DNA from 4 places in the Streptomyces sp. 2-1 genome. Region 4 is predicted to be linked to each of the others. Evidence: riboswitches for the same ligand, from Rfam matches in the RefSeq annotation. Region 4 holds a riboswitch; each other region holds the start of a gene.
The links. Region 4 has a riboswitch for cyclic di-AMP ahead of ACN20J_RS26660 (M23 family metallopeptidase). Riboswitches for the same ligand answer to the same signal wherever they lie in the genome.
Positions count from the first base shown of each region.

Region 1: another riboswitch for cyclic di-AMP. It lies ahead of ACN20J_RS35450 (M23 family metallopeptidase); the one in region 4 lies ahead of ACN20J_RS26660 (M23 family metallopeptidase).
Region 2: another riboswitch for cyclic di-AMP. It lies ahead of ACN20J_RS30160 (NlpC/P60 family protein); the one in region 4 lies ahead of ACN20J_RS26660 (M23 family metallopeptidase).
Region 3: another riboswitch for cyclic di-AMP. It lies ahead of ACN20J_RS08965 (C40 family peptidase); the one in region 4 lies ahead of ACN20J_RS26660 (M23 family metallopeptidase).

Region 1 is NZ_CP183383.1:8,056,311-8,063,854, reverse strand. It holds gene ACN20J_RS35470 (DUF5998 family protein) at 1-61, opposite strand, end outside; gene ACN20J_RS35465 (GNAT family N-acetyltransferase) at 103-2,943, opposite strand; gene ACN20J_RS35460 (HPr family phosphocarrier protein) at 3,234-3,515, shown strand; gene ACN20J_RS35455 (GntR family transcriptional regulator) at 3,825-4,520, opposite strand; gene ACN20J_RS35450 (M23 family metallopeptidase) at 4,825-5,598, opposite strand; cyclic di-AMP (ydaO/yuaA leader) riboswitch at 5,611-5,771, opposite strand; gene ACN20J_RS35445 (M16 family metallopeptidase) at 6,021-7,409, opposite strand; gene ACN20J_RS35440 (M16 family metallopeptidase) at 7,406-7,544, opposite strand, start outside.
Region 2 is NZ_CP183383.1:6,815,295-6,822,838, reverse strand. It holds gene ACN20J_RS30170 (M23 family metallopeptidase) at 1-84, shown strand, start outside; gene pcrA (DNA helicase PcrA) at 156-2,669, opposite strand; cyclic di-AMP (ydaO/yuaA leader) riboswitch at 3,110-3,281, shown strand; gene ACN20J_RS30160 (NlpC/P60 family protein) at 3,288-4,439, shown strand; gene ACN20J_RS30155 (hypothetical protein) at 4,544-4,897, opposite strand; gene ACN20J_RS30150 (NlpC/P60 family protein) at 5,347-6,414, shown strand; gene ACN20J_RS30145 (hypothetical protein) at 6,694-7,353, shown strand; gene ACN20J_RS30140 (response regulator transcription factor) at 7,432-7,544, opposite strand, start outside.
Region 3 is NZ_CP183383.1:2,038,331-2,045,874, reverse strand. It holds gene ACN20J_RS09000 (adenosylmethionine--8-amino-7-oxononanoate transaminase) at 1-545, opposite strand, end outside; gene bioB (biotin synthase BioB) at 538-1,779, opposite strand; gene ACN20J_RS08990 (8-amino-7-oxononanoate synthase) at 1,992-3,128, shown strand; gene ACN20J_RS08985 (DUF397 domain-containing protein) at 3,109-3,333, opposite strand; gene ACN20J_RS08980 (helix-turn-helix domain-containing protein) at 3,343-4,200, opposite strand; gene ACN20J_RS08975 (ATP-binding protein) at 4,464-4,907, shown strand; gene ACN20J_RS08970 (DUF6328 family protein) at 4,999-5,484, opposite strand; gene ACN20J_RS08965 (C40 family peptidase) at 5,575-6,048, opposite strand; cyclic di-AMP (ydaO/yuaA leader) riboswitch at 6,052-6,263, opposite strand; gene ACN20J_RS08960 (hypothetical protein) at 6,602-6,910, opposite strand; gene ACN20J_RS08955 (ATP-dependent Clp protease proteolytic subunit) at 6,919-7,544, opposite strand, start outside.
Region 4 is NZ_CP183383.1:6,008,955-6,016,498, reverse strand. It holds gene trmB (tRNA (guanosine(46)-N7)-methyltransferase TrmB) at 252-1,058, shown strand; gene ACN20J_RS26670 (PrsW family intramembrane metalloprotease) at 1,209-2,507, shown strand; gene ACN20J_RS26665 (aldo/keto reductase) at 2,607-3,551, opposite strand; gene ACN20J_RS26660 (M23 family metallopeptidase) at 3,682-4,731, opposite strand; cyclic di-AMP (ydaO/yuaA leader) riboswitch at 4,743-4,898, opposite strand; gene ACN20J_RS26655 (PP2C family protein-serine/threonine phosphatase) at 5,188-6,306, opposite strand; tRNA gene ACN20J_RS26650 (tRNA-Met) at 6,454-6,527, opposite strand; gene ACN20J_RS26645 (dihydrofolate reductase family protein) at 6,685-7,544, opposite strand, start outside.

The DNA of each region.
Region 1 (7,544 bases), 2.0 Mb from region 4:
AGTAGCCGCTGCGCTCGATCGCCGCTCGCAGCCCCTGGGTCGTCGTACTGGTCTTGGCCATGACGTCCATCCTACGGGGGCGCACTGACTGCGAGGCACCGCTCAGTACACAGGAAGCGTGCGCGGACCGAGGTCGTCGCGGGCGGGCGGCGGTGCGAGCCGTACGGAGGCGCCGAGCGCACTCAGCCCGTTCGGGGCCACGACGACGGGCTCCAGGGACACGGAGACGACCTCGGGGTGGTCGTCGACAAGGCGTGACAGGCGCAGCAGCAGTTCCTCCAGGGCCACGACGTCCGCCGGCGCGGAGCCCCGCCAGCCGAAGAGGAGTGGCGCGGTCCGGATCGACCGCACCAGCGAGGAAGCGTCCCGGTCGGTGACCGGAATCAGCCGGTGCGCGGTGTCTCCGAGCAGCTCCGACGGGGCCCCGGCGAGCCCGAAGGAGAGCACCGCTCCGGCCGCCGGGTCTATGACGGCCCGTACGACCGTGTCGACGCCGCGCGGTGCCATCGCCTGTACCACCGGGCGCAGCTCCTCGGGCGTCCCGAAGAGGCTGGTCAACTCGGCGTACGCCCTGCGCAGTTGCTCCTCGTCCGCCAGATCCAGCCGTACGCCGCCGAGGTCGGCGCGGTGGCGCAGGTGGGGGGCGGTGGTCTTGAGCGCCACGGGGTAGCCGACGCGCTCCGCCGCGGCGGCGGCCTCGTCGGGCGTGGGCGCGGGGAGGGCGCGGCGTACGTCGATGCCGTAGCGCCCGAGCAGGGCGCAGGTGTCGTCGGGGCCGAGGGTGAGGCCGCCCATGCCGCCGTCGCCGAGCAGTGCGTCGATCTGTTCGGCCGCGCCCTTCTCGTCGATGTCCTCGTACTCGGGGACGCGCCCCGGGTCGGCGGCCTCGCGCCGCCACTGGCCGTACCTCACGGCCTCGGCGAGGGCGCGGACGGCCCGCTCGGCGGCGGGGTAGGCGGGGATGAGGCGGGAATCGGCCTCGGCCTCCGGGACTTCCGTCACCGTCGGCGGGCGGTCCGCCGGGCGGATGGGGTGGTTGCTGCCCGCGAAGGGAAGCGCGGGAGGAGCCGCCTGGGGCGCGGTGCTGGCAGCCGCGGACAGCGCCTCCGCGAGGCCGCCCAGCTCGACGTGGACCACGAGGACCGGCTTGTCCGGAGCGGCGGCGGAGGCCGAGCGGAGTGCCTCCGCCAGGGCGGCGTCGGCCGTGGAGGTCTCCCCCACCGCAGGGATCGCGGTGACCGCGACGGCGTCGCAGCCGTCGTCGGCCAGCGCGTGCGTCAGCGCGGCGCGGAAGTCCTCGGCCGAGGCGGCCGTGGTCAGGTCCACCGGGGGCAGCGGGCGCAGGCCCTCGGCGAGGCACGCGTCGTACGTCAGCAGCCCGAGGGACTCGGAGTTCCCGAGGATCGCGACCCGCGGCCCCATCGGCAGGGGCTGGCGCGCGAGGAGCAGGCCCGCGTCGACCAGTTCGGTGATCGTGTCCACCCGGATGACGCCGGCCTGGCGGAGCAGCGCCGACACCGTCGCGTGCGGCAGCCGGGTGGCCCGGACGGCGTGCCCCTGGGGCGCGGCCCCGCCGTGCCGTGCGCCCTGGACGACGACCAGTGGCTTCGCCGCCGCGGTGCGCCGCGCGAGGCGGGTGAACTTCCTCGGGTTCCCGATGGATTCGAGGTACATGAGGGCGACATCGGTGTCGGGGTCGTCGTACCAGTACTGAAGGACGTCGTTGCCGGACACGTCCGCGCGGTTGCCCGAGGAGATGAACGTCGACACACCGGTCACGCCCGTGACCCCGCCGCCGCGCCGGTGCAGCCGGGACAGCAGCGCGATGCCGATGGCGCCGGACTGGGCGAACAGACCGATCCGCCCGGCGCGCGGCATCTCCGGCGCGAGCGAGGCGTTGAGCCGCACGTCCGGGGAGGTGTTGATGACTCCGAAGGCGTTCGGTCCGATGATCCGCATCCCGTACGTACGCGCCTGGCGCACCAGCTCGCGCTGGCGCTCCCTGCCTTCGGGGCCGCTCTCGGCGTACCCGGCGGAGACCACGACGAGCCCCTGCACCCCGTGTTCACCGCACTCGGCGACGACTTCGGGGACGCGCTCGGCCCGGACGGCGACGACTGCGAGGTCGACGGGCTCGGGGATGTCGCGGACGGAGCCGTACGCCGGCACTCCGCCGAGCTCCTTCTCCTGAAGTGCCCCGTTCACGGCGTAGAGGCGACCGGTGAAGCCCGCTTCGCGGAGGTTGTCCAGGACGCTGCGGCCCACCCCCCCGGGTGTGCGGCCCGCGCCGATGACGGCGACCGAGCCCGGCGCGAGGAGCCGGGCCACGGAGCGCCCCTCCGCCCGCTGCTCCCGCGCGCGCTGCACGGCCAGCGAGCGGTCGGTGGGCTCCAGGTCGAACTCCAGACGTACGACGCCGTCCTCGAAGTGGCGCTTCTGCTGGTACCCGGCGTCCGTGAAGACCTTGATCATCTTGTTGTTGGCGGGCAGCACCTCGGCGGCGAAGCGGCGGATGTCGCGCTCACGGGCGACGGCCGCGATGTGCTCCAGCAGGGCGGACGCCACGCCGCGGCCCTGGTGGGCGTCCTGCACGAGGAAGGCGACCTCGGCCTCGTCCGCGGGGGACGACGCGGGGAGGCCGTCGGCGTTGATGCGGTCGTAGCGTACGGTGGCGATGAACTCGCCGCCGACCGTGGCCGCGAGTCCCACCCGGTCCACAAAGTCGTGGTGCGTGAAGCGGTGGACGTCCTTGGCGGACAGGCGCGGATACGGCGCGAAGAAGCGGTAGTACTTCGACTCGTCGGACACCTGCTCGTAGAAGCTGACCAGGCGGTCGGCGTCGTCGGCCGTGATCGGCCGGATGCGCGCGGTGCCGCCGTCGCGCAGCACGACATCGGCCTCCCAGTGAGCGGGGTACTCGTGCCGGTCCGGCGAGGTCTGCATGGGGCCCAGAGTACGGCTCGGGTCCGACAACGGCCGGTCCTGGTCGCGGGGGTTCATGTCCCGGGAACGTGTCGGTGCGCGTCGGTACCTGTCCCCGGGTTCGTGTTCCAGGGGGTCACGCCCCACGGGTTCACGTCCCGGCTACGGCGGGCTCGCGTCCGGCAGGGGCGCGAGGCAGTCTTGGGGGACCGAAGCCGCCTCGGGCCCGGTTTCCGCGGCCGCTCGGGGCACGCTTCACGATATGGAACAATGGTCTAGACAACCGTGAGACACCTGAAGGGCAGCATCACATGGCTGAGCGCCGCGTCAACGTCGGCTGGGCCGAGGGCCTTCACGCCCGTCCCGCCTCCATCTTCGTCCGGGCCGCCACGGCCTCCGGCGTCCCCGTGACGATCGCCAAGGCCGACGGCAACCCCGTCAACGCCGCCTCGATGCTCGCGGTTCTCGGCCTCGGCGCCCAGGGCGGCGAGGAGATCGTCCTGGCCTCCGACGCCGAGGGCGCGGACGCCGCGCTCGACCGCCTGGCGAAGCTGGTCGCCGAGGGCCTTGAGGAGCTCCCCGAGACCGTCTGATCTCTCGGACCACGTACGGCGGAGCCGCGTCGACCCGTATCGGGTGACGCGGCTCCGCCGTTTCCGCCTGCAGGCCGCGCGCTGCTTTGTGGCCTCACGCACTGTTTTTCCCGTGCGTCACACCGTCTCGCGGCTTTTCGCCGCACTCTCGGGCATCGTCCGGGCTTTTTGGGATGCCCGCGCACCGCGTTCCACTCATCCTGGTTCCGCGCATGCGGAAATCACGTGCGCGGAAATTCCCGGCACGTGAAAAAAGGGGCAGCAGAAATAGACCCCTGCAAATAACTCTCTTTGTATACGGCGCCACTGTTAATGCCGCAGGCCCGCCGTGTTTACGGGATGTTGCGAAGTCCTCACACGCTCCGCGCGATCGGAGCCGCCGGGAAAGCGCAGCCGGTGCGCGGCCATCGCCCGCTCGGTGTGCAGCGCCGTGATCGCCCTGGCCCGGTCGTTGTCGCCGCGCGCGACGGCGTCCACGATGGCGCCGTGCTCGGCCCAGGACTCGGCGGGGTGGGCGGGCGCCTCGACCGAATACATCCAGGCGATCTTGTGCCGCAACTGGGCGAGCGTGGACGTCAGCACGGGGCTCCCCGAGGCCTGTGCGAGCGTCTCGTGGAACCAGCCGCCGAGCGAGCGCAGATCCTCGCTGTTGCCCCTCCTGGCCCGCTCCTGGCCCAGCCTGACCAGGCCGCGCAGCACCTTGAGGTGCGCCTCGGTGCGACGCTGGGCGGCGCGCGCGGCCCCAAGCGGCTCCAGCAGCATGCGCATCTCCAGGAGATCGGCGGCCTCCTGCTCGGTGGGTTCCGCGACGCACGCGCCCGCGTGCCTGCGCGTGACGACGAATCCCTCCGCCTCCAGGGTGCGCAGGGCCTCCCGCACGGGGACCCGCGAGACGCCGTACCGGCGCGCGAGCAGTTCTTCGGTGAGCCGGCTGCCGCGCTCGTAGACACCCGCGACGATGTCGTCACGGATCGCCGTGCATACCGAGTGCGCGGGAATACGCATGACCGGACCTCCGCCTTAACCCCCGCGAAACGCGGTCGATTGACGCTTGTTCGGTGACTCTATTGCAGAGAACGGGAAATTCCGATGGCGGACCGGAATCCGTGGCTATTTTTTGGACACACCCGGCTTCTGAACAGGCAGTCGTCCGGTGCAAAGTCGGCCGGGAAGTGGCCGAGAAGCCATCAGGAAGTGATCAGAACCGCGCGAAGGCCCCGGCTCGGTGAGCCGGGGCCTTCGGGAGAGCTGCCGCGCGGGAGAGCCGTCGCGTGGGAGGGCTGCCGCGTGGGAGGGCTTGCGCCCGCCGTCAGACGTTCACGCCGTGCTGGCGGAGGTACGCGAGCGGGTCGATGTCCGAGCCGTACTCCGCGCTCGTCCGCGCCTCGAAGTGCAGGTGCGCCCCGGTGACGTTGCCGGTCGCCCCGGAGAGGCCTATCTGCTGGCCCGGGGTGACCGTCTGGCCGACCGAGACACCGAGGGAGGACATGTGCCCGTACTGGGTGTAGGTGCCGTCGTTCATCTTGATGACGACCTCGTTGCCGTACGAGCCGCCCCAGCCGGCCTCGACGACGGTGCCGGCGCCCACCGCGTGGACGGCGGTGCCGCTGGCTGCGTGGAAGTCGATGCCGGTGTGGCTGCCAGAGGACCAGACGGCGCCGCCGGCCTTGTAGCCGGTGGAGACATACGAGCCGGAGATGGGCGCGGTGTACGACTTCAGCAGGCGCTCACGCTCAGCTGCGCGGGCAGCGCGGGCCTTGACCTCGCGCTCCTTCTTGGCCTTCTCCGCGGCTTCCTTGGCACGCTCCTTGGCGGCGGCCTCGGCCTTCTCGCGGGCGGCGGTCTCGTCGGCGGCCTGCTGCTGGGCGGCGGCCTGCGCGTCGATCTGGTCGGCGACCGTGTCGCCGATGGTGATCGCCTGGGTCAGGGTCTGCTCGGCGGGGCTCTCGGCGGCGAGTGCGGGAGCAGCCAGGGTGCCGACCACACCGGTGGTGGCGAGTGCGGCGACGCCGACGGTCCGGTTGGTCGTGCGCTTCATACGGCTGGGACGACGGTGCTTCCCGGTGGCGCGAGTGAACGCCATGAAGTGGCTGGTCCTTTCCTTCCTTCTCGCCTACCGGGTTAGCTGACGGGTTCGGAGCAGGAAGGTCTCCTACGGACCCCCTTCGGGAAGGGCGTCCGATTCACCCCAGGGACTTCATATGGGTCCCCGGCTCCCCTGGCTCGCGCCGTACGGGGACTCGGCGATGACTGTCCGGTGCCGCGGGCGCGGCGCACTGCCTGACGAACAGCCGGACCGACGCTAAGCGGGGCGTCTTTCAATCAACAAACGGATCAAGGGTTTTGAGGCGCATGCCACAGGGCAGACACGCAACCTCCCTATCAATACGGACAACCAGTGGTTCGGGTGATGAAGTCCGGGCAAAAGGAGAACCCAGGCGACTCTTCCGTCACCTGGGTTCTCAGCGGAACGGCCCGGTTCCACTGCGCCTTCTACTGCGCGCTCTACTCCGCTGTCACGACGCTGACTTCGCCGATTCCGAGGGCCCTGACCGGCTCCTCGATCTGCGCGGCGTCACCGACGAGGACGGTCACCAGACGGTCCACCGGGAAGGCGCTCACGGCGGCCGCGGTGGCCTCCACGGTGCCGGTCGCGGCGAGCTGCTGGTACAGCGTCGCCTGGAAGTCGTCCGGCAGGTGCTGCTCGACCTGGTCGGCGAGCGTGCCCGCGACGGCGCCCGCCGTCTCGTACTTCAGGGGCGCCACGCCCACCAGGTTCTGCACGGCGACGTCGCGCTCGGCGTCGGTGAGGCCCTCGGCCGCGAGGGTGCGCAGCACCTTCCAGAGGTCGTCGAGCGCCGGGCCGGTGTTCGGGGTGTCCACGGAACCGCTGATGGCGAGCATCGCGGCGCCCGTCCCGTCCGGCGCGGAGCGCAGCACCTGGCCGAACGCCCGCACACCGTAGGTGTATCCCTTTTCCTCGCGCAGGACGCGGTCCAGGCGTGAGGTGAGGGTGCCGCCGAGGCAGTACGTGCCGAGCACCTGGGCGGGCCACACGCGGTCGTGCCGGTCGGCTCCGATACGGCCGATGAGCAGCTGCGTCTGGACGGCTCCGGGACGGTCGACGATGATCACGCGGCCGGTGTCGTCGGCGGTGATCGGCGGAACGGGGCGGGCCTCGGCCTGCGATCCCGTCCAGGCGCCGAGCGTGTCCGCGAGCAGCGCGTCGAGGTCGACGCCGGTGAGGTCGCCGACCACGACGGCGGTCGCGGTGGCGGGGCGTACGTGCTTCTCGTAGAAGGCGCGCACGGCCGCCGAGTCGATCGCGGTGACCGTCTCCTCGGTGCCCTGGCGCGGGCGCGACATGCGCGAGGTCGCCGGGAAGAGCTGCCGGGAGAGCTCCTTGGCGGCGCGGCGGGCCGGGTTGGCGGTCTCGTGCGGGATCTCGTCGAGCCGGTTGCGCACCAGCCGCTCGATCTCGCTGTCCTCGAACGCGGGTGCCCTGAGGGCGTCGGCGAGCAGACCGAGCGCCTTGGGGAGCCGGGAGACGGGGACTTCGAGGCTGATCCGTACGCCGGGGTGGTCGGCGTGCGCGTCGAGGGTGGCGCCGCAGCGCTCCAGCTCGGCGGCGAACTCCTCGGCGGAGTGCTTGTCGGTTCCCTCGGTGAAGGCACGCGCCATGATCGTGGCGATGCCGTCCAGGCCCTGCGGCTCGGCCTCCAGCGGGGCCGCCAGGAGGATCTCGACGGCGACGACCTGCTGGCCGGGGCGGTGGCAGCGCAGCAGCGTCAGGCCGTTGTCGAGCGCGCCGCGCTCGGGGGCCGGGAAGGCCCAGGGCCTGGCCTCGCCGGCCTGGGGCTGCGGGTGGAATTCCATCGTGGCGAGCTCGGTCACTTGGCCGCCTCCTCGTCGGTGTCGTCAGCGGCGTCGGTCTCTTCGGCCTCTTCGGCGACGGTCTCTTCGGCCTCTTCGGCGACGGTCGGCTCGTAGACCAGCACCGCGCGGTTGTCGGGGCGCAGGCGGGCCTTG
Region 2 (7,544 bases), 810 kb from region 4:
CTCCACTTCGAGGTGCGCCCGGGTGGTGGCTCGGCGATCGACCCGCTGCCGTGGCTGCGGAGCCACGGCATCGACCCGACTTAGCCCAGGCCCCTCGACCTGACCCACCCGATGTGACCCACTAGGCCGGAGGGGGGAGCCCCCCGGCCCCACGGCTACAGCTTCTCCACCGGTGCGTACCGCAGCAGCAACCGCTTCGGCTTCTCCTCGCCGAAGTCGACCGTCGCCTCCGCGTTCGCGCCCGTGCCCTTCACGCCGACGACCGTGCCGAGGCCGAACTGGTCGTGGGTGACGCGGTCGCCGACGGCGAGTGACACCACCGGCTTGTCCGTGGCGCCGCGTCGGGTGGCGAAGCCGGACGCGCCCGAGGCCGCCGAGCGGGAGCGCGAGGAGGACAGGGAGGCCGCCACGCCGGAGACCGGACCGGAGGCCGCCGGGCCCAGGGAGCCCGTGCGCTTCCACTCCAGATGCGCCTCCGGGATCTCCTCCAGGAACCGCGACGGCGGGTTGTACGAGGGCTGGCCCCAGGCGCTGCGCATCGACGACCGGGTCAGATACAGCCGCTCCCGCGCACGCGTGATGCCGACGTACGCGAGCCGGCGCTCCTCCTCCAGCTCCTTGGCCTGGCCGAGCGCGCGCATGTGCGGGAAGACGCCGTCCTCCATGCCGGTCAGGAACACCACGGGGAATTCGAGGCCCTTGGCGGTGTGGAGGGTCATCAGCGTTATCACGCCGGACCCGTCCTCCTCCTCGTCCGGGATCTGGTCGGAGTCGGCGACGAGCGCGACCCGCTCCAGGAAGGCGGAGAGCCCGCCCGGCGCCTCGCCCTCGCCGGCCTCCTGCTCGAACTCAAGGGCCACGGCGGCCAGTTCCTGGAGGTTCTCGATGCGGGTCTCGTCCTGCGGGTCGGTCGAGGCCTGCAACTCGGCGAGGTAGCCGGTCCGTTCGAGGACCGCCTCAAGGACCGTCGCCGGGCCTGCGCCCGACTCGACGATCGTGCGGAGGTCCTCCATCAGCGTGTTGAACTTCTTGACGGCGTTCGTCGAGCGGGACGCCATGCCGTACGCCTCGTCGACGCGGCGCAGCGCCTGAGCGAAGCTGATCTTCTCGCGCTGGGAGAGCGCGTCGATCATCGCCTCGGCGCGGTCGCCGATGCCGCGCTTGGGGACGTTGAGAATGCGGCGCATCGGTACGGAGTCCTCGGGGTTCGCGAGCACGCGCAGGTACGCGAGGACGTCCCGGACCTCCTTGCGCTCGTAGAAGCGGACGCCGCCGACGACCTTGTAGGGCAGGCCGACACGGATGAAGACCTCTTCGAAGACACGGGACTGCGCGTTCGTACGGTAGAAGACCGCGACGTCGCCCGCCTTCGCGTCGCCCGCGTCCGTGAGCCGGTCGATCTCGTCGGCGACGAACTGGGCCTCGTCGTGCTCGGTGTCGGCCACATAGCCGGTGATCTGCGCGCCCGCGCCCGCGTTGGTCCACAGGTTCTTGGGGCGGCGCGACTCGTTGCGCTCGATGACCGCGTTCGCGGCGGTGAGGATCGTCTGCGTCGAGCGGTAGTTCTGCTCCAGCAGGATCGTCGTCGCGTTCGGGTAGTCCTCCTCGAACTGGAGGATGTTGCGGATGGTCGCGCCGCGGAAGGCGTAGATCGACTGGTCGGCGTCACCCACCACGCACAGCTCGGCCGGCGGGAGGTCGTGCGCGCTCGGCGGTACGTCCACGGGGTGCTCGGAGGTGCCGACGAGCTCGCGGACCAGTGCGTACTGCGCGTGGTTCGTGTCCTGGTACTCGTCGACCAGGACGTGCCGGAAGCGGCGGCGGTAGTGCTCGGCGACGTCCGGGAAGGCGCGGAGGAGGTTGACCGTCGTCATGATCAGGTCGTCGAAGTCCAGCGCGTTCGCCTCGCGCAGGCGGGACTGGTACATCGCGTAGGCCTGGGCGAGGGTCTTCTCGAAGCCGTCGGCGGCCTGGGCGGCGAAGTCCTCCTCGTCGATCAGCTCGTTCTTCAGGTTCGAGATCTTGGCGCTGAACGACTTGGGCGGGAACCGCTTGGGGTCGAGGTCCAGGTCACGGCAGACCAGGGCCATGAGGCGCTTGCTGTCTGCGGCGTCGTAGATCGAGAAGGAGGAGGTGAAGCCGAGCTGCTTCGACTCGCGCCGCAGGATCCGTACGCAGGCGCTGTGGAAGGTCATCACCCACATCGCGTTGGCGCGCGGGCCGACGAGCTGCTCGACGCGCTCCTTCATCTCGCCCGCGGCCTTGTTCGTGAAAGTGATCGCGAGGATCTGGCCCGGGTGCACCCTGCGCTCGCCCAGCAGGTGGGCGATCCGGTGCGTCAGCACACGGGTCTTGCCCGAGCCCGCGCCGGCCACGATGAGCAGCGGCGAGCCGTGGTGGACCACCGCCGCGCGCTGGTTCTCGTTCAGCCCGTCCAGGAGCGCGGCCGGGTCCACGTGCGGCCGGGGCGCGCCGTCGCGGTAGTACCCGTCCCGGCTCGGCGGCACGTCGAACTGGCCGCCGAACAAATCGTCCGGAACGGGCTCCGACTCCTGCCCCTGGTCCTCCGGCGGCGGCGGGGGCTCGTCCTCGGGCGGCGGGGGCTCCTCCTCGTGGGCCCGTGAGGGCTTGAGGTCCGCCAGGAAGCTGTCATCAAAGAGGCTGCTCATCGCTCTCCGAGTCTAGGCGCCCCCACTGACAGCCTGCCGCCACCTTGGAAACTCGACGGGGTCGCTCCGCGGGGGTGCGGGTTTCCGTGGCTGCTCGCCTTGAGTTTCGTCACCCTCCGGTGGGGGTTTGCAGCGGTCCGTGATCACGTGGTCTGGCTGCGGCTTCGGCTGGGATTCGGGAGCGGTGTGTCGTGGGTGCGGGTCGGCTTTGGTTGGCGTGCGCAGTTCCCCGCGCCCCTGAAGGGGCGCTGCAGTGGGGCGGGCTTCACCTAGTAGACAACTCGGGGCAGAACCATCCGAATTGGCAATCGCGAATCGAGTCCAAGGCTAAGGTCACGAAAATGTATCGGGCATATCGCACATCAAACTTCACAGGGGCCACACGAATTGGCTAACTTTTATGTGGGCCGCACGACCCGCACCGGCGAACACGCCGGGCCGAGCGGCCTCCGCCGAGTCCGGCAGGCCCTCGTGGCCGACGGAGCCGGGGACCCACCGACCTTGGGGTGAATCGGTCCAACTCCCTTCGGGGAAACGGGCCGTAGGGCAAACCTTCCGGAGCACCCGCCCGAACCCGACAGCTAACTCGGTAGGCGGACGACGGAAGGAGACGCCCTCGTGGCGCCACACCGCAGGTCCCGGCCCCCCAGTCCCATGGGCATACGGACTCCGGCCATCGCCACCGCGGCCCTGACCTCGGTGGCCCTCCTCTCCCAGACGGCGAACGCGTCGCCCTCCGAGGAGCCCAGGCCGAGCCTCGAGGAAGTCGAGAAGAAGGTCGGCGACCTCTACCGCCAGGCGGAGACGGCCAGCGAGAAGTACAACGCGGCCAAGGAGAAGACCACCAAGCAGAAGAAGCGCGTCGACACCCTCCTCGACGACGTGGCGCGCCGCACGGAGAAGCTCAACGACGCGCGCGAGGAGCTCGGTACGTTCGCCGCCGCGCAGTACCGCACCGGGGCCGCCGCCCCCGACACCGCCTCCCTCCTCCTCGCGGACAACCCGCAGGACTACTTCGACCAGACCCAGCTGATGGACCGGCTCACCAGCCGCCAGAAGCAGTCCGTCGACGACTACGTGACGCAGCAGACCGCGACGACGGAGAAGCGGCAGGAGGCGTCCGAGAGCCTGGAGACGCTCACCAGGACGCAGAGCTCGCTGAAGACGTCCAAGGCGGACGTCCAGCGGAAGCTCGCCACGGCGCGCGACCTCCTCTCGAAGCTGACCACCGAGGAGAAGGCGCGGCTCGCCGCGATCGAGCGGCAGAAGCAGGAAGAGGCCCAGCGCAAGGCCGACGAGCTGGCCCGGCAGCAGGCGGCCGACGCCGAGCGGCGGCGCCAGGAGGCCGCGCAGGACACCGGGACATCCACGAGCTCCGGGAGCGCCTCAGGGACCTCCGGGTCCGGCTCCACCGCCTCCACCGCCAAGGCCGACAAGGCGCTCGCCTTCGCCCGCGCCCAGATCGGCAAGCCGTACGTCTGGGGCGCGAGCGGCCCCGGCTCGTACGACTGCTCCGGCCTCACCCAGGCCGCCTGGAAGGCCGCCGGCGTCACCCTCCCGCGCACCACCTGGGACCAGGTCAAGGCCGGCACGACGGTCTCCGTGAACAGCGCCCAACCCGGTGACCTGGTCTTCTTCTACGACGACATCAGCCACGTCGGTATCTACATCGGCGACGGCATGATGATCCACGCGCCCAAGCCGGGGGCGTACGTCCGCGAGGAGTCGATCTACTACATGCCGATCCACAGCGTGGTGCGCCCGGCGTGAGGGGCTTCGGCTTCGTGAGGGGCCTTTCGTAGACCTGGGTGGAAATGGGAGAGGGCACACGCGCGTGTGCCCTCTCCTGTTTCCGCTCAGGCTCCCGTTTCCGCTCAGGTCCAGAGCACCGCGATGAAGATGTTCGCCGTGGTCAGTCCGCCCACCAGGCCGAACAGGCTGTTCTCCACCTTCTCCTCGTCCCGTTTCACGTACACGAGGCCGAGGATCACGACCAGCAGGGCGAGCTTCACGCCGATCTTGATGTTGTTGACGGTCTGGTCGTCGGCCTGGTTGAGGCCGACCAGGATCGCGCCGGTGACCAGCATCGTCAGCGCGCCGTGGAGCATGGCCGGGCTGAAGCGGGCCGTGCCGTCGCTCATGGCCTTCAGCTGGGTGAGGAAGCCGCCGAGGAGGGACGCGATGCCGATGATGTGCAGGGCGACGAAGACATGAATGAGTACGTCCATGGCTCCGGACACTAACCAAACGCCTCCGTACCACCGCACACCGCCCCCGGCCCGCACACCCGCCTCGAATACCCGGCTCCGGCGGAGCCCATAGCACCCGGTCGCCCCCCGTTTCCCCACAATCCGCGCATCGGTCACCGCACCACGTCAAGTCGGCGGCCCCGGGCCCGGATCGCGGTCGTACCCGGTCAGCTCATGTCCGAGTCCCACCACTTCCGTACATGCCGTTACCCCCGCCGCGGTCGCAGGTTTAGCGTCCTTCTCCAGGTGACCGGCTCCCCACCACCGCCCGGGTCAGGGGCGGCATCCGGACACCACCGCCGAGAAAGGTCCGGCGGCGGCCCGCTCCCCCTGTGCGGGCCGCCGCCGGACGTGCAACCGGCCCTGAGGGCCGCCGCCGCGGGACGCACCAACTCCTCGGCGGCCGTACGGAAGGACGTGGATCGCACGTGGCAGCGCACCGCAAGCCGAGACAGCGCTCAGTCGGCGGCAGTACGGCCCGCACCGCCTTCACCATCGCGCTGGCGGGCGCGGCGAGCGCGACCGGCTTCGAGGGGACGGGAACCGCCGCTCCCGAGCTGACACCCGCTCAGGTCAAGGCGAAGGTCGACAAGTTGTACCAGGAGGCGGAGGTCGCCACCGAGAAGTACAACGGCGCGAAGGAGAAGTCGACGAAGACGCGGGGCCGCCTGGACACCCTGGCGGACGAGGCCGCGCGCCGGACGGAACGGCTCAACTCGGAGCGGGACGCGCTCGGTTCACTGGCGGCCGCGCAGTACCGGGACGGCGGCGTCGACCCCGCGCTCGGGCTCATGCTCTCCTCCGATCCCGACCAGTACCTGGACGGGGCCGCGTTCGCCGAGCGGGCCGGCAGCAGGCAGGCCTCGAAGGTGTCGCGCGTACGCCGACAGCTGCGCGAGATCGAGCAGTTGCGCGGGGCCGCGCACGTCGAACTCACCTCGCTCAAGGAGCGGCAGGCGGAGCTGAAGCGGCACAAGACGACCGTCACCGGGAAGCTGGGAGAGGCACGGGATCTGCTGTCGCGGCTCTCGGACTCGGACCGGGCCCGCATCGGCGCCGACGACGCGGACACCGCCCGCGCCTCACGTTCCGCCGCGGGCCCGCGCGATCTGGGCGGCAGCACCGGTTCGTCGGCCGCTGCCCCCAACTCCCGTGCTGCGAACGCCATTTCGTATGCGTACGGGAAACTCGGCAGCCCGTACGTGTGGGGCGCCACCGGACCCGACGCCTTCGACTGCTCGGGGCTGATGCAGGCCGCGTACCGTGCCGCGGGGATCGAACTGCCCCGCACCACGTACGCGCAGATCAACGCGGGCCAGCGGGTGTCACGGTCCGAACTGCGCCCCGGCGACCTGGTGTTCTTCTACTCGGGCATCAGCCATGTGGGGCTGTACGTGGGCAACGGGCAGATGGTCCACGCGCCCAATCCGTCGGCGCCGGTGCGGGTGGCGCCGATCGACGAGATGCCGTTCGCGGGGGCCACGCGCGTGGCGTGAGCCGGCCGGCAGGCGAACAGGCAGGGTTGGGTGGAACAGGCAGGGATTGGTGGAGGGAGCGGGGGAGTTCAAGCCGTTCGGGCGTCGGACTGGCGTGGATGGGCGTCGCGCGGGTACAGCGGCGAGGTAGCGTCCTCGTGGCACTGTTCGACATGCCGCACCGCACGGTCGCGATCCGCTCGGTCCCGTTCGCCTCGCTCTCTCGCATGCTTCATTCTCTTCCACCCCGTTCTGCCGTCCCGTTCCGCCTGGTTCGCCGTCGCCCTCCCGAAGGATTCGATGCCTGGCCCCACGCTGCCGCCTCCGCTGCCGCCCGCGTACGTCAGCGGCTGGCCGGACAGGTCGGCGCTGCTGGCGGACCGCGGGCGGGCGTTGGAGGAGTTGCGCAGACGCAGTCTCGGGGTGCACCGGGTGCTGCTGCTCTGGCTGCTGGCGGTCGCGGCGATCATCGGATGGGCGCTGCTGGTCCTGCCGTTGCAGCAACTGGAGCAACGCGATCCCACCGGGTTCATCCTGGGTCCGCTCTTCGCGGTCCTCGGTCTGGCCTCGCTGGCGCCCTCCGTCGTGGCCGTCGTCCTAGCCGTCCGGCGGGACCGCCATATCAGCCAACTTCTCGACGCCTGGCTGCGGTTGGACAGCCATCCGCCCACCGACGACCGCCTGCGCTCCTCCGGGCTGAGCCTCTTCTGGCTGCTCTCCTCGCTCGTCGTCTGCGCGTTCGGGCTGTGGACGTCGTTCGCGGGTGTCGCGGAGGCGAGGCCCGGACGGGACGCCTACAGCGACGTGGTGCTCGTGATGGGGATCGGGTTCATCCTCTGGCTGACCGGTCTGATCGGCGTGGCAAAGGCTGTACGGCACTATCGGTGGGCCGTACGGGTGTTGGGGCCCCGGGCAGCACCGGCAGCCGCCGCTCCTGGTGCCGAGGATCAGGGCGGCTGAGGGTCAAGGCGGCTGACATCCCAGTCCTCGGGGTCCCGCTTTCCCCCGCCCCCTGCCCCCTGCCCCCTGCCCCTGACGTCAGACCAGCCGTCGCGCCGTCGCCCACCGCGTCAGCTCGTGCCGGTTCGACAGCTGGAGCTTCCTCAGCACCGCCGAGACGTGGGACTCGACCGTCTTCACCGAGATGAACA
Region 3 (7,544 bases), 4.0 Mb from region 4:
TGCCACAGCTCGTGCATCCCGCCCTCGGGGTCGCACACGGACATGGGCTGCCAGGTGTCGCCGTGGTACCCGCCGCGCCAGGTCAGCAGGCGCTGTTTGCCCGGGCGGCCGAGAGAACGCCAGTGCTGGAGGCACATCTTGACCGCGACCTCGACCGACACCGAGCCGGAGTCGGCCAGGAAGACGTGCTCGAGCCCTTCGGGCGACATGTCGACAAGACGCTTCGCCAGCCGTACGGCGGGCTCGTGCGTGAGCCCGCCGAACATCACGTGGCTCATCCGGCCGAGCTGGTCGCGGGCCGCCTCGTTGAGCGCGGGGTGGTTGTAGCCGTGGATCGCCGACCACCAGGACGACATGCCGTCGATCAGCTCGGTGCCCGTACCGGCCAGGCGCAACCGCACCCCGCTCGCCGACTCCACGACCAGCGGTTCCTGCCGGCCCGGCATCGGCCCGTACGGGTGCCAGACGTGCCGCCGGTCGAGCTCCAGCAGCTCGGGCACGGAGAGGCCGGATCCGGAGAGGCCGGACACGTGCGGGTCAGGCATTGGGCGCGAGGTCCGTTCCGGCACCCCGGCGGCGTACCGCGACCAGGTCCGTACGCGCGTCGGAGGCGCGGGCCGTCTCGGGGACCCGTGCCGCCGCGGGGGCCTGCTCGTCGGCGGCCGAGCCGCAGGGGCCGCAGCCGCCGCCCTCGTGGGAGCCGCATCCGGCGTCCGCGTGCGAGCCGCATCCGGCCTCGGCGTGGGAATCGCAGCCGCCGCCCGTGCCGGCGGTGACCCGGTGCTCCGGAAGGGTCACTTGGCCCGCGCCCTCCACCTCGAACCCGGCGTCCGCGATCATCTCCAGGTCGGCCTTGCCGGCCTGGCCCTCGGTGGTCAGATAGTCACCGAGGAAGATCGAGTTGGCCAGGTGCAGGGCGAGGGGCTGCATCGTGCGCAGATGGACCTCGCGACCGCCCGCGATCCGCACCTCGACGTCCGGGCAGACGAACCGGACCATCGCGAGGATCCGCAGGCAGCGCTGCGGGGTGAGGTTCCACTCCTTGGCGAGCGGTGTGCCCTCGACCGGGATCAGGAAGTTGACCGGCACCGAGTCCGGGTCGAGCGCGCGCAGCGAGTAGACGACGTCGACGAGGTCCTCGTCGCTCTCGCCCATGCCCGCGATCAGCCCCGAGCAGGCGGACAGGCCCGCGGCGTGCGCCTTCTGGACCGTGTCGACGCGGTCGGCGTACGTGTGGGTGGTCGTGATGTCCCCGTACGTCGACTCGGACGTGTTGAGGTTGTGGTTGTAGGCGTCCGCGCCCGCCTCGCGCAGCCGCTCGGCCTGGCCGTCGGAGAGGAGCCCGAGGCAGGCGCACACCTCGACGCCCTCGTTCTGGTCCTTGATCGCCTTGATGGTGTCCGAGACCCGGTCGACGTCACGGTCGGTGGGACCGCGTCCGCTCGCCACCAGGCAGACCCGCTTCGCGCCGCCCGCGAGCCCGGCCGCCGCGGCCTCGGAGGCCTGGTCGGGTTTCAGCCACGTGTACTTCAGGATCCCGGCCTTCGAGCCGAGCCGCTGCGAGCAGTACGAGCAGTCCTCCGGGCACAGGCCTGACTTCAGGTTGACCAGGTAGTTGAGTTTCACCCGTCGGCCGAACCACTGCCGGCGCACCTTGCCGGCCGCGGTCACCACATCGAGGAGTTCGTCGTCGGAGGTCGCCAGTACGGCCAGCGCCTCTTCGCGGGTCGGCAGCTCTCGCCGAAGCCCCTTGTCCACCAGCGTGTTCAGCAGGTCCATGAGGTCCGATCCTGGCCTATCCGACCGCGCCGGGCCAAGGAGGGACCGGACAACAGAGGCCGTTCGACGTGTGGGTATTGCCACATCATGGGCGGCTGGTGGTCCGGCTAGGGTCTGTGCGTTGCCTACAAAAGGCAGGTGGGGACGGCCCAGGCGAAATGTCATGTGTTGGCGCCCCATGGAACACCCTCACCTCATGGCCCGGAGGACATATGTCGGGATCGCCTTTCGAGTGGATCGACGAGCAGGCGCGGGCGCGCCACCGGGCCGGACTCGTCCGCACCCTGCGCCCCCGCCCCGCCGACTCCCCGCTCCTCGATCTCGCGGGCAACGACTATCTGGGCCTGGCGAGGCATCCCGAGGTCACCGAGGCGGCCGCGAGCGCCGCGCGGACCTGGGGCGCCGGAGCGACCGGCTCCCGGCTCGTCAGCGGCTCGACGGAGCTGCACGCGGAACTCGAACGCGAGCTGGCCGAATTCTGCGGGTTCGAGTCCGCGCTGGTCTTCTCGTCGGGGTACGCGGCCAACCTCGCCGCCGTCACCGCGCTGGCCCCGCACGGCTCCCTCGTCGTCTCCGACGCGGGCAACCACGCCTCGCTGATCGACGGCTGCCGTCTCGCGCGCGGCACCACCCAGGTCGTCGCGCACGCCGACCCCGACGCCGTGCGCAAGGCGCTGGGCACGCACGCCGGAGTGGCCGTCGTCGTCTCCGACACGGTCTTCTCGGTCGACGGCGACGCGGCCCCGCTCAGCGGACTCGCCGCCGCCTGCCGGGAGTACGGCGCCGCCCTGCTCGTGGACGACGCGCACGGTCTCGGCGTACTCGGCGAAGGCGGTCGCGGCGCTCCGCACGCGGTGGGTCTCGCGGGCGCGCCGGACGTGGTCACCACCGTCACGCTGTCGAAGTCGCTCGGCAGCCAGGGCGGCGCCGTCCTCGGACCGGCCCACGTCATCGACCATCTGGTCAACGCGGCCCGTACCTTCATCTTCGACACCGGTCTGGCCCCCGCGGCGGCGGGTGCGGCCCTCGCGGCCCTGCGGCTGCTGCGCAGGGAACCGGAACGGGCCACGCGCGCGCGTGCCGTGGCGACCACCCTGCACGAACGGCTGACGGCCGAGGGCCTCGAAGCCGTACGACCGGACGCCGCCGTCGTCTCCGTGCGGGCACCCTCCCCGGAGCGGGCCGTGCGCTGGGCCGCGGACTGCCGCGAGGCCGGTCTCGCCGTCGGCTGCTTCCGTCCCCCGTCGGTGCCCGACGGCATCTCACGGCTGCGGCTCACCGCCCGCGCGGACCTCACCGACGGGCAACTCGACCGTGCCGTACGCCTGATCATCGAAGCGCGGCGATAAAACCCTCCCAGGCGGCGGGGGCGAAGAGCAGGGCGGGTCCCGACGTGTTCTTCGAGTCGCGCACCGCGAGCAGTCCGGCCCACGGTCCGGAGGCCGGACGGGCCGTCTCGACGCAGTTGTTCATTCCCGTGCTGCGGCTGCTGCGCTGCCACCGCACACCGTGCAGACGGGTGCTCGAAGGTAGGGGCCGAGGCAGGGCGGGCATGGTGCCTCCTTATGCGCCGTGAGCTACACCGGCGATGAAATCCAACGTTTCCTCGGGCGAAAGGGCGTGGACCTGAAGGGAGTCGAAGGCCTCGCTGTAGGCCTGAAGGTCTTCTTTCCGTTCGAGATAGAGGCTACTCGTCAAGTGGTCTAGAACAACCACATCCAGATCAGATCTGCTCGGAAACGAAAAAATAACAAAGGGCCCGGTGACGCCGACATGAGCTCCAACTCCGAACGGCAGCACCTGAATCCGCACGTGAGGGAGTTGCGCGGCCTCTGCGAGGTGCTCCAACTGCCGTGCCATGACCGCCGGTCCGCCGACCGTCCGTCGTAGGGCCGCCTCGTCGAGAACCGCACTCAGTTGGAGCGGTGGATTCGAACGCAGCACGTGCTGGCGGGCGAGACGCACCTCCACCAGCGCGTCGACCTTGTCGTCCGGCGCCCCGTCCACGGCCGCCAGGGTCACTTCACGCGCGTACTCCGGTGTCTGCAGAAGCCCCGGCACGACGGAGTTCTCCAGCGTGCGCATCACGCTGGCCTGCGACTCCAGGCTGATGAAGTCGCTGTAGGTGGACGGCAGAAGACCCCGGTAGGCGTGCCACCAGTGGTGGCGGCCGTTGTCGTCGGAGCCCGCCAGCACCACGAGCAACTCGCGCAGCTCCGCGTCCCGGACCTCGTAGGCGTCGAGGAGCAGCTCCACGTCCGTCGGCTTCACCCCGCTGCGGCCGGTCTCGATCCGGCTCACCTTCGACTGGTGCCAGCCCACGAGCCGGGCCGCCTCGCCGCTCTTGAGGCCCGCACGGGCACGCAGGGTACGCAGTTCGGCGCCGAGTTTCCGGCGGCGCACAGCGGGACCGTACTGCATGGCCGTCTCCTTCCGACCGTCGCGCCGGCGCTATATCGTCCGGCGTCACGCCGACCGTAGAGGACAAACCGGCCCCCCGCCCAAATACGGTCGGCCGTCGCAGAGTTCACCGCTTCGAGCGACAGATATATGCATATCTCGGTGGATCGGCACCGTGAACGCCGAGGTAGTGGCACTCTGGCGCAAGCACCAGTCCGGGACCGTACTCGAAGTCATCCGCTTCGTGTCGGACTCCGGTCCCGTGGGAAAGGGACGACCTCGCCATGGCAGACCACCAGGAAGCATCCGTCACTCTGCCGAGCGATCCCGCCTCGGTCTACGCCGCCCGCACCTATGTCATGAACGTGCTGGCCGAATGGGGACTTCCATCCGACACGGAGGCGGCCGACACGGTCCGGCTCATCGTCTCGGAGCTCGCCACCAACGCCGTACAGCACACGTTCGGGCAGTCGCCCACCTTCACGGTGGACATCGAACTCGACCGCGACGAACAACTGCGTATCGGCGTGACCGACAGTCACCCGCGCTTCCCGAAACGTTTGCCCGCCGCCGTCCAGCAGGACAACGGCCGCGGCATGGTGATCGTCCGCTGGCTGACGGTCGAGTGCGGCGGCAAGCTGACGGTCCGGCCCACCAGAGAGGGCGGCAAGACGGTCTCGATCATGCTGCCCTGGACGGCGCCGGTGCAGCCTGTGAGAGCGGACTGAGCGCCGTGCCCGGGCCATCGAGGTCGCTGCCGCGCTCGTCCTGCTCGGCGTCGGGCTCGTCCCGGCACCGTTGGCGGCGTGAAGGGGCCCGCTAGTCCTTGTCGGCGGAACCCTGCATCAGGTGGGGGAGGAGCGCCCAGAGCCCCGCGCAGACGACCAGGGTGGTCGCGCCGGCCGCGATGCCGCCCGCCCGGCCCGTCGCCACGTCCACGACGAGCATGACCGAACCGGAGAGGGCGAGCGCGAGCACGCCGAGCCCGATCTGGGCCAGATGCGAGGAGGCGTTCACGACCTGCGGCTTGGCGCCCTGCTGGAAAAGCCGGCGATGCAGCGCGGCCGGGGCGGTGAAGAGGGCGGCGGCCAGTACGGACAGCAGCAGCGTGACGACGTACGTGGCCCGCTGGAACGAGTCCAGGGAGGGGAAGCGCGCGGTGAACGCGAGGGTGAGCAGGAAGGCGAAGAGGATCTGCACCCCGGTCTGCGTGACCCGCAGTTCCTGGAGCAGTTCGTTGAAGTTGCGGTCGGCGCGCTCGAGCCGGGTCTCGTCGCGTTCCTCGTGGTGATGCGGTTCGCCCATGGGTGAAGGAGTAACCACTCAGCCGCGAAAATCACGCTCCGGGCCACGAGAGAGGGCCGCGGCGATCACCGCGGCCCCCTCCCGGGCGGGTCACCTGACCCGGCCGTACCAGACGCTCTTCGTCCAGATCTTCTGGAGCTTCACCACTTCCCCGGTCTTCGGGGAGTGCCAGATCCGTCCCTTCCCGGCGTAGATGCCGACGTGGTAGACGTTCCGGCCCGAGTGGAAGAAGACCAGGTCCCCCTGCTTGCGGTTCGAAGCGGAGACATGGTTCGTCTTGTTGTACTGCGCGGCGGCCGTACGCGGCAGGGACTTGCCCGCCTTCTTGAACGAGTAGAGCGTGAGGCCGGAGCAGTCGAAGCGCTTGGGCCCCACGGCTCCGTACTTGTACGGGGAGCCCTTCTTGGAGGCCGCTACCTGGAGTGCCTTCGTCGCGGGTGTGGCCGCTTCCGCGCCGGAGGTGAATCCGGGGGCCACTATGCCACCGCCTACAGCGGCGATGGTGAGAGCCGATGCGGTACCGGCCCTGCTGAACAGCGACGGGACACGATTGAGCGCAGTCATGCGCAACCCTTCGTCAGCCGCCTGTGAAGGATGACCTGTCGGATTCGGGCTGGCGAAGTTGCCCGGCCGCTGACGCGGCTTCACCCCAAGGGCTGCTCGGCCCGGTCATGGCGTGACCGTTCCGGCGACCCGTCGTGCTTGGGTCCTCCACTCCTGCCGATCCACTTCTGTCGACCGGTCATCCGTGCGGCGGCAGGACTCGGCGTCCGCCCGGATCGCCCCGCCGCTTGTGGCGGGGGCTTGTCGTCGGAAGGGATCTTGACGCACGGATGTCCCAAAAGCCGAGCGGAATCGGCGATTTGTGGGCTTACTCACCACTCACCCGTTCGGGTGGACAGCCATTCCAACGGGAGGGCGTCCAGGGGGTCGACGACCCTCGTACCAGCACCGGAACGTCTAATTCCGTACGGAGACTACGCGTGTTGCGCAGTTCCCACGGGCCTGTAAAAGCAGCTCTGGCTACGCTGTTCGGTGGTACGCCTTTCGGGCCGTTTGAACCCTGACCCGGACGTCTCGTCAGATGCCTGCGTGACGCCGGGTCCGTGGCGGTACGTCAGCTGTCGGAGCGCGGCGGTAGCGCGATCCGGCCCGCTCGGCGCTCACCGTCGAGGACGCGCAGCGCCCGCGCCAGGGTCGGCGCGTGCACCTCGTGCTCCCCGCGCTGATGCATCAGGGCCAGCGCGTCACGCAGCGCGGCAGCCTTGCCGACCAGGGCCTGGGCGGCGCGCAGCCCCCGGTAGGTGTCCCCGGAATGGGCCGGGTTGATCCGGCCGAGCAGGTCCACCACTTCAAGGTAACGGTCGATCAGCTCGGCCTCGGCGCGGGTCAGGGCCGGCAGCGGCGGCAACTCGGGTGGGAGCATCGGGCCGCTCACCTCGCGCCGGGTGCGCTCTGGGTGGACTTCCGGCTTGCGACGATCCGGTCGATCAGTCCGTACTCCAGCGCCGCCCGCGCGTCCAGGATCTTGTCCCGCTCGATGTCGGCACCGATCCGCTCTCGGCTCTGGCTCGTGTGCAGGGCGAGCATCTCCTCCAACTGCCCACGGGTACGCATCAACTCGTCGGCCTGAATGGCCAGGTCGGACGCCTGTCCCTGGACGGGCTCGGAGAACGACGGCTGGTGGATCAGCACGCGGGCGCCCGGCAGCGCGTACCGCTTGCCCGGTGTGCCGGCCGCGAGCAGCACCGCCGCGGCCGACGCCGCCTGCCCCAGGCAGATGGTCTCCACCTCGCAGCTGACGAACTGCATCGTGTCGTAGACGGCCGTCATCGCGCTGAACGAGCCGCCGGGTGAATTGATGTAGAGCGAGATGTCCCTGTCGGGCGCCTGGTACTCGAGGTGCATGAACTGCGCCATCACGTCGTTCGCCGATACGTCGTCGATCGGCGTCCCGAGGAACACGATCCGCTCCTCCAGCAGCTTCGAGTACGGGTCCATGGTCCGGCTTCCCGAACTGGTGCGTTCGGTGAACTCGGGCAGGACATAGCGGGCGGACG
Region 4 (7,544 bases):
GGGTGGGGACAGCGGCAGGTGAGGGCCCCACGAACGAAGGGGCCGTGTCGGTACGTCGAGTCCGCCGCATAGAGCTCCTCCAAAAGACGGCTCCCTCCAAACCGACGGCCGTACACCCGGAACGCGGCGGACTCGACGTACCGGCGCGGCCCCGCCCCACACCGCCCCGCCCCACACCGCCCCGCACACCCCCCAGAGCCACCAAGCCCACCAAGCCACCCCACCCCTCCACCCCGTAAAATCGACGCACTGTGTCTGACTCCTCCACACCCCCCAACCCGACGAACGCCGACAGGAAGCCCCGCCCAAAGGGCGAACCCCGCTTCCCCGACGGCCCCCGCCCCGACCCCGCCGGCTCCCACTTCGAACGAAGAATCCGCAGCTTCCAGCCCCGCAGAAGCCGAGTGACCCAGGGCCAGGCGGACGCGCTGCAGCGCCTGTGGCCCAAGTGGGGCCTGGACATCGACGGCCGCCACCCCCTCGACCTCAAGGATCTCTTCGCCGCCGACATCCCGGTCGTCCTGGAGATCGGCTTCGGCATGGGCGAGGCCACCGCCCAGATGGCCACCGACGACCCCACCACCGGCATCCTCGCCGTGGACGTCCACACCCCGGGCCAGGGCAACCTCCTGAACCTCGCGGACCGAGCCGGCCTCTCCAACCTCCGCGTGGCCAACGGCGACGCGATCATCCTGCTCCGCGAGATGCTGACCCCGGACTCCCTCGACGGCCTGCGCGTCTATTTCCCGGACCCCTGGCCGAAGAAGCGCCACCACAAGCGCCGCCTGATCCAGCCGGAGTTCCTCACCCTCGCCGCGTCCCGCCTCAAGCCGGGCGCACTGCTGCACTGCGCGACGGACTGGGAACCGTACGCCGAGGTCATGCTCGAAGTCCTCACCGCCCACCCGGACTTCGAGAACACCCAGCCGGACGGCGGCTACGCGCCACGCCCCGACTTCCGCCCCCTGACGCGTTTCGAGGGCCAGGGCCTGGACAAGGGACACGTGGTGAACGATCTGCTCTTCCGCCGCGTACGGCATACCGCGGACAGCGAGTAGGGCCGCACGCCACACAACACACGAAGTACGGGCTGAAGACGCACACAAGGCGGAGCCACACAACGCACCGCCCGGCACCGCCCCCCGCGCCTCGCGCCCCCGACAGTGCGCTCTCGCGGCCCACGCCCCTCCCTCGTTAGGGTCTTTGTCATGGCCACCGGTCCCCCGCTCCCACCGCACCCCGGCTTCCCTCCCGGCATCCCCGCCGGAGGCGCCCCGCACTGGTGGCAGCGCAAGTGGGTCCGCTACAGCGCCCTGACCACCCTGCTCGCCCTCTCCGGCCTCGTCATCCTGGCCCTGGTCCGCAAACAGACCGGCACCGAGGGCTTCCTGGTGGGCCTGGGCCTGGCCGTACTGCCGGTCCCGCTCCTCGTCGCCGCGTTCCGCTGGCTGGACAGAGTGGAACCGGGCCCCTGGCGGAACCTTCTCTTCTCCTTCGCTTGGGGCGCCTGCGCCGCCGCACTGATAGCCATCGTCGCGAACAGCTTCGCGACGAGATGGATAGCGACGGCGACGGCGGACCCGTCCAGCGCCGACACCCTGGGCGCGACGGTCATAGCACCGATAGTCGAGGAGTCGGCGAAGGCAGCAGCCGTCTTACTCGTCTTCCTGTTCCGCAGGCGGGAGTTCACGGGAATCCTGGACGGCGTGGTGATAGCCGGAGTCACGGCGACCGGCTTCGCGTTCACCGAGAACATCCTGTACCTCGGTACGGCGTTCGGCACGGACCAGCTCAGCGGCGGCAGCGGCATCGCGTCCGTCACGGCGGCGACCTTCTTCGTACGCGTGATCATGTCGCCGTTCGCGCACCCGCTGTTCACCGTGCTCACGGGCATCGGCTTCGGCATCGCGGCGCTCTCGGCGGACCGCCACCAGGTACGCCGCGTACTGCTCCCGATCATCGGACTGCTGCTGGCGATGGGCATGCACGCGATGTGGAACGGCTCGTCGACGTTCGGCGAGTACGGCTTCTTCGCGGTCTACGCGGCGTTCATGGTCCCGGCGTTCGGCCTGCTGACCTGGCTGGTCATCTGGACCCGCCAGCGCGAACTGGGCACGATCCGCGACGAACTCCCCGCGTACGCGATGGCGGGCTGGCTGACGGCCCCCGAGCCGTTCGTCCTCGGCTCGATGAAGGCACGGCGGCTGGCCCGCGAGTACGCCACGCACCACGGCGGACGCGCGGCGGGAAGGGCGGTCGCGGAGTACGAGGCGTACGCGACGTCGCTGGCGTTCCTGCGCCACCGGGGCCGCAAGGGCCGAGCGGGCGCCGACTTCGTCGTAAGGGAACGGGAACTGCTCCACGAACTGTGGGCACGCCGCGAACCGGCCCGCCCGGCCCTCCTGTACGCGGCCCGGGCGACGGCTCCGGCACCGGTGGCACCGCAGTGGCAGGGCTACGGTTACCCGGCGCCAACGCCGTACACGTACAACCCGTACCGCTCGTAATAGGCGCGACCCCAAACCACAACGCGAACCCAAAAACGCAACCGCACCCCCCCAGCCCAAACCCCAGACGAATCCCCACCCCCAACCCCACCCCACCCCTCAGCCAGAAGCCGAGGTGAGCCTCCCCAGCTCCCCCTCCGTGAGGACGAGCCCGGCCACCCCCAGCAACGCCGGAAGCTGCTCGACCGTACGAGCGCTGGCGATCGGCGCGACGACGGTCGGCCGGGAGGCCAGCCAGGCCAGGGCCACGGTGGCGATCTCGACCCCGCGCTCCCGAGCGACCTCGTCGAGCGCGGCCAGCACCCGCGGCCCCCGCTCGGACTCCAGATGCGCCCCCGCGGACCCGGCCCGCGCGCTGTCGACGACGGAACCCGCCCGGTACTTGCCGGTGAGGAAGCCCGAGGCGAGCGAGGAGTAGGGGACGACGGCCAGACCGGCCCGGGAGGCGACGTCACGCAGCGGACCCTCGTACGAGTCGCGGGAGACGAGGTTGTACCGGGGCTGCAGCGCGACGTACCGCGCAAGGCCCTCGCGGTCGGAGAGGTCGAGGGACTCCTGGAGCCGCTCGGGGGAGAGGTTGGACGCGGCGATCGCGCGCACCTTGCCGGCGCGGACGAGCTCGTCCAGGGCGGTGATGATCTCCTCGACCGGCACGGACGGGTCGTCGAAGTGGGTGTAGTACAGGTCGATGTAGTCCGTCTTCAGCCGCCGCAGGGAGGCATCGGCCGCGGCCTTGATGTTCGCCCCTGACAGACCCTTGTACCGGGGGTGCGCACCGACCTTGGTGGCGACGACGACGTCGGCGCGGTTGCCGCGCGCGGCGAGCCAGTCGCCCAGGACGGTCTCCGACTCACCGCCCTCGTTGCCCGGCACCCAGGCCGAGTAGGTGTCGGCGGTGTCGACGAAGTTCCCGCCCGCGGCGGTGTACGCGTCGAGCACGGCGAAGGACTGCGCCCGGTCGGCGGTCCAGCCGAAGACGTTGCCGCCGAGGGAGAGCGGGAAGACGTCGAGATCGGACGAACCCAGCTTGCGGAGAGAGGTCATGGGTGGGTCAACGGCCGTACCGGACGGCCGTATTCCGCACCCAGGAACCTCTCAAGCCCTTCTTACCGGCGTACCGGTTGAGCTCTTACGAAGTGAGCTCTTACGAAGTGAGCCCTTACCGGGTGAGCCCTTACGGGGTGAGCCCCTTGCCACGCAGCCACGCCATCGGGTCGATGCCGTCGCCACCGCTGGTGTGGACCTCCAGGTGGAGGTGCGCCCCGGTGACGTTGCCGGTCGCGCCCACGCGGCCGATGATGTCGCCGGTGGCCACCTTCTGCCCGACGCTGACACCGATCGACGACTGGTGCGCGTACCAGAGCTCCGTACCGTCGTCGAGCGTGAGGACCGTGCGGTAGCCGTACGAGCCGTTCCAGCCGGCCTCGGTGATCGTGCCGCTGTGAACGGCCTTGATCGGGGTACCCGTAGGAGCGGCGAAGTCCAGACCCGTGTGCTGACCGGACGACCACAGCGCACCGGACTGCCCGAAGGTCGAGGTGATCGTGTACGAGGAGGTGGGCAGCGTGAACTGCTTGGCGAGCTCGGCGAGGCGCGCGGCCTCGGCCTTCTCCTTGGCCTCCTGGTCCGCCTTCTTCTTGGCGGCGGCGACCTTGGCCTCGGCGGCGTCCCGCTCCTTGGCGGCCTGGTCGGAGGCCTTCTTCGCGGCGGCGGCCTCGGCGGCCCGCTGGGCCTCGCGGTCCACCTGGTCCTGCTGCCGCTCGGCCTGGAGCATGATGCGGGCGCGCAGGGCCTCGCCCGCGTCCGAGTTGCCCTCCTCGGCGTCGGCGGCGGTGAGGCCGACGGCGGTGATCGGAGTGCTGGAGCCCTCGGGGGCGTCGTCGTCCGAGAACGGCGAGCCGACGTTCGGCAGGTCGGGGATCGAGATCGACACCGGGGGCTTGCCGGTCTGCGCGGTGGCCATGCCACCCGCACCGACGGCGGCTATGACACCGACGCCCAGAACGGTCGAGCTACGGGCGAGTCCACCGCCGCGCTGCTTGGCGACGCGGTGCCGGCCGCGGACGGGAAGGACGGTCTCCGCGCTGGGGTTCCAGACCTCCCACGTCTCCTCGTCCTTACGAGCGCCGTAGGCGAATGTGTCGGGCTTCTTCTCACCCGAGGACTCACCCGTCAACTCATCCGGTACGAACGAGGGTGTGAGGGCAGACCGGTTGGACGCCACGTAGGCGCACTCCTTTCCTTCCTTCTCGCCTACCGGGTTAGCTGACGGGTTCGGAGCAGGAAGGTCTCCTACGCGCGTCAACCGCGGTGCGCTACACCGCGAAGACGAGCGATTCACCCCAAGTGGTGGTTCCCCGGTTCCCTTGCGGGATTCGGCGCGTGCGCACGGAGCCGACTCTTGTGACGGCTGGGACGACCGCGCTGCGTTATCGAACGTTAATAGACCCGGGCACCGGATTCCAAGCTGTTCCTGATGATCGTTACGGCTCTTGGCCTGGACTTACAGGTCATGAGCGGGGTAAATCGGGCGAGTTGATCGACATTCAGGAATAGCAGTCCTGTTGATGGTGCGTCAGTTGTTGAGCGGAGGGACGCCGTTCGACTACGAACGGTGATATGGCCCGCCGAAAGAGCGACGCATCTCACGCCCGCCGCCATCACATGTGGTGCCGTGCCCTCACGGCCGCCGCACCGCGAGCAGTGCCATGTCGTCGGCGGCACCGCCCCCGGTGTGCCGCAGGACGTCGTCCAGTACCGCGGTGAGCAACGCGTCGGGCCCGGGGAAGACCCGCCCGGCCAGCCGCCGCGCCGGATCGTAGAAGACGTCCCGCCGGTCCCGCGCCTCGGACAGCCCGTCCGTGTGGAAGAGCAGCATGGCCCCGCCCGGGAACTCCTCCTCCTGCGCGCGGTCGGGCCAGGCCCCCAGCTCCCCCGTCCCGAGCGGCAGCGCGGGCTCCGGCGCGGAGAGCGTACGTACCTCTCCGTCGCCGTACAGCAGAAGGGGCCCGGGGTGGCCGCGGTTCACGAGGCGTACGACCGGGGTGCCGTGCGGGATCTCGGCGAGCACGGCGGTGGTGAAGTCCTCGAAGACCGCGATGATGTCGCGCCGGACGCCTTCGCGTGCGAGTGCCCGCTCCAGCCGCTGGGCGACCGCCTCCAGGCTCGCCTCCTGCTCGGCGGCCTCCCGGAAGGCCCCGATGAGTACGGCGACGACGCCGACCGCTCCCATGCCCTTGCCCCGTACGTCGCCCACGAGGAGCCGTACGCCGTGCGGGGTGTCCTGCACGGCGTACAGGTCGCCCCCGATGAACGCGCCCTCCTGCGCGGCCTCGTACCGTGCCGCGATCTCGAGACCACCGATCCGCGCGGCCGGTTCGGGCAGTACGGCCCGCTGGGCGGCCTCCGCGATCTCGCGGGCGGTGGCGAGGCGCGCGTTGCCGCGTCCCACGAGCCGGTTGATGCCGACGGCGAGCACGGCGGCCGTGGCCACGGTGAGGACCTCGGTGACCGCGCCCGCGTCGAAGGCGAACCTGAGGTGCACGAGGGCCATGCCCACGGTCGCCGCGATGCCCGTCCACACGGTGGCGCCGAGCGAGAAGAGGGGTGCGGCGATGAGCACGGCGGCCGTGAAGAAGGGAGCCGCGGTGAAGTCCTGCGGGGTGAGCAGGTCGTAACAGACACCCGCGACGATCAGCAGCGCCGGCAGCGCGCGGACGAGGGTGCGCTGGTACGAGGCGGTTCTCTCCACGGGCTCGACGTCCACGGGCTCGACCCGCACCGGCTCCTGCTCCTCCACCTGTCCAGGCTTCCGGGAGCGGGGGTGGCGGGCGAGCGGACGAGGACCGGGCGGGTGAAGACGCCTGCCCGCCCGAACACCCGAGGAGATGCCCGGGAAACACCTGAGGCCGGAATCCTTGATCGGATTCCGGCCTCAGGCCTTCAGTAGCGGGGACAGGATTTGAACCTGCGACCTCTGGGTTATGAGCCCAGCGAGCTACCGAGCTGCTCCACCCCGCGTCGTTAAGACCACTGTACGCCATCCGCGGGACCCAAAGCACACGCGTTAACTTCGCCCGCACTTCACCGGGTGGTTTGGTACGAAACGTGCCGATCGGCGGTGCGGGTCGGCCTGCGCATCGGCCGTACCGACGGGAAACGGGCCGGTCAGGTCAGGTCAGGTCAGATGACGGTTGGGCGCCTTCGCGTCGGCCTCGTACTCCGGGAGTACCAGGACGTCGGCGCCGGCCGCGGCCAGCAGCCCGCTGCCGTCCGCGCCCGCCACGAAGGTGTCCGGCTCCCGCCAGGCGGTCACGACCCTGCGTACGCCCGCGTCGAGGATCAGCCGGGCGCAGGGCGCGGGCCGGGACGCGCGGCGGGCGCATGGCTCCAGGCTGCTGTAGACGGTGGCGGTCGCGAGCCGCGGATCACCCGGCTCGATCTTGGCGAGGGCGGCCTCCTCGGCGTGGGACACGGGGTCGGACTCACGGGAGTACCCGCGGGCCAGCTCCGTACCGTCAGCCGCGACGACGACCGCGCCGACGCTGAACGCGGTCTGCGAGGGCGGGCACTCGGCGGCCAGTTCGCAGGCGAGGGCCAGCCATCGGTGGTCGGCGGCGGAGGGTACGGTCCCGGTGCCGGGCGCGGTGGGGACGTACCGCATGAGGACGACGTCCCCCACGGGCCGCGTCTCGACCAGCCGCAGCCGGTTGCGGGGGCCGCCCGGATAGTCGCCGGGCCCGAACAGGCGGGGCGCGTCCGGCTCCCCGACGACGAGGGGCGCGAGGGCGAGCTGCAGTTCGTCGGCGAGGCCCTGGCGGAGGAGCTGGGTGTGGACGCGTCCGCCGCCCTCGACCATGAGCCGCCGTACGCCGCGTACGTCGTGGAGGTGGGTGAGTACGGCCCGCCAGTCGACGTCGGGGCCCACGGACGCGACGTCGACGCCGAGGCCGCGCAGCGCTTCGGTGGCCCTGGTGGCCCCCTCGTCGGTCGTGTAGACGATCTTCTCGCCGCCCGTGGACCAGAAGTTGGCGTCGG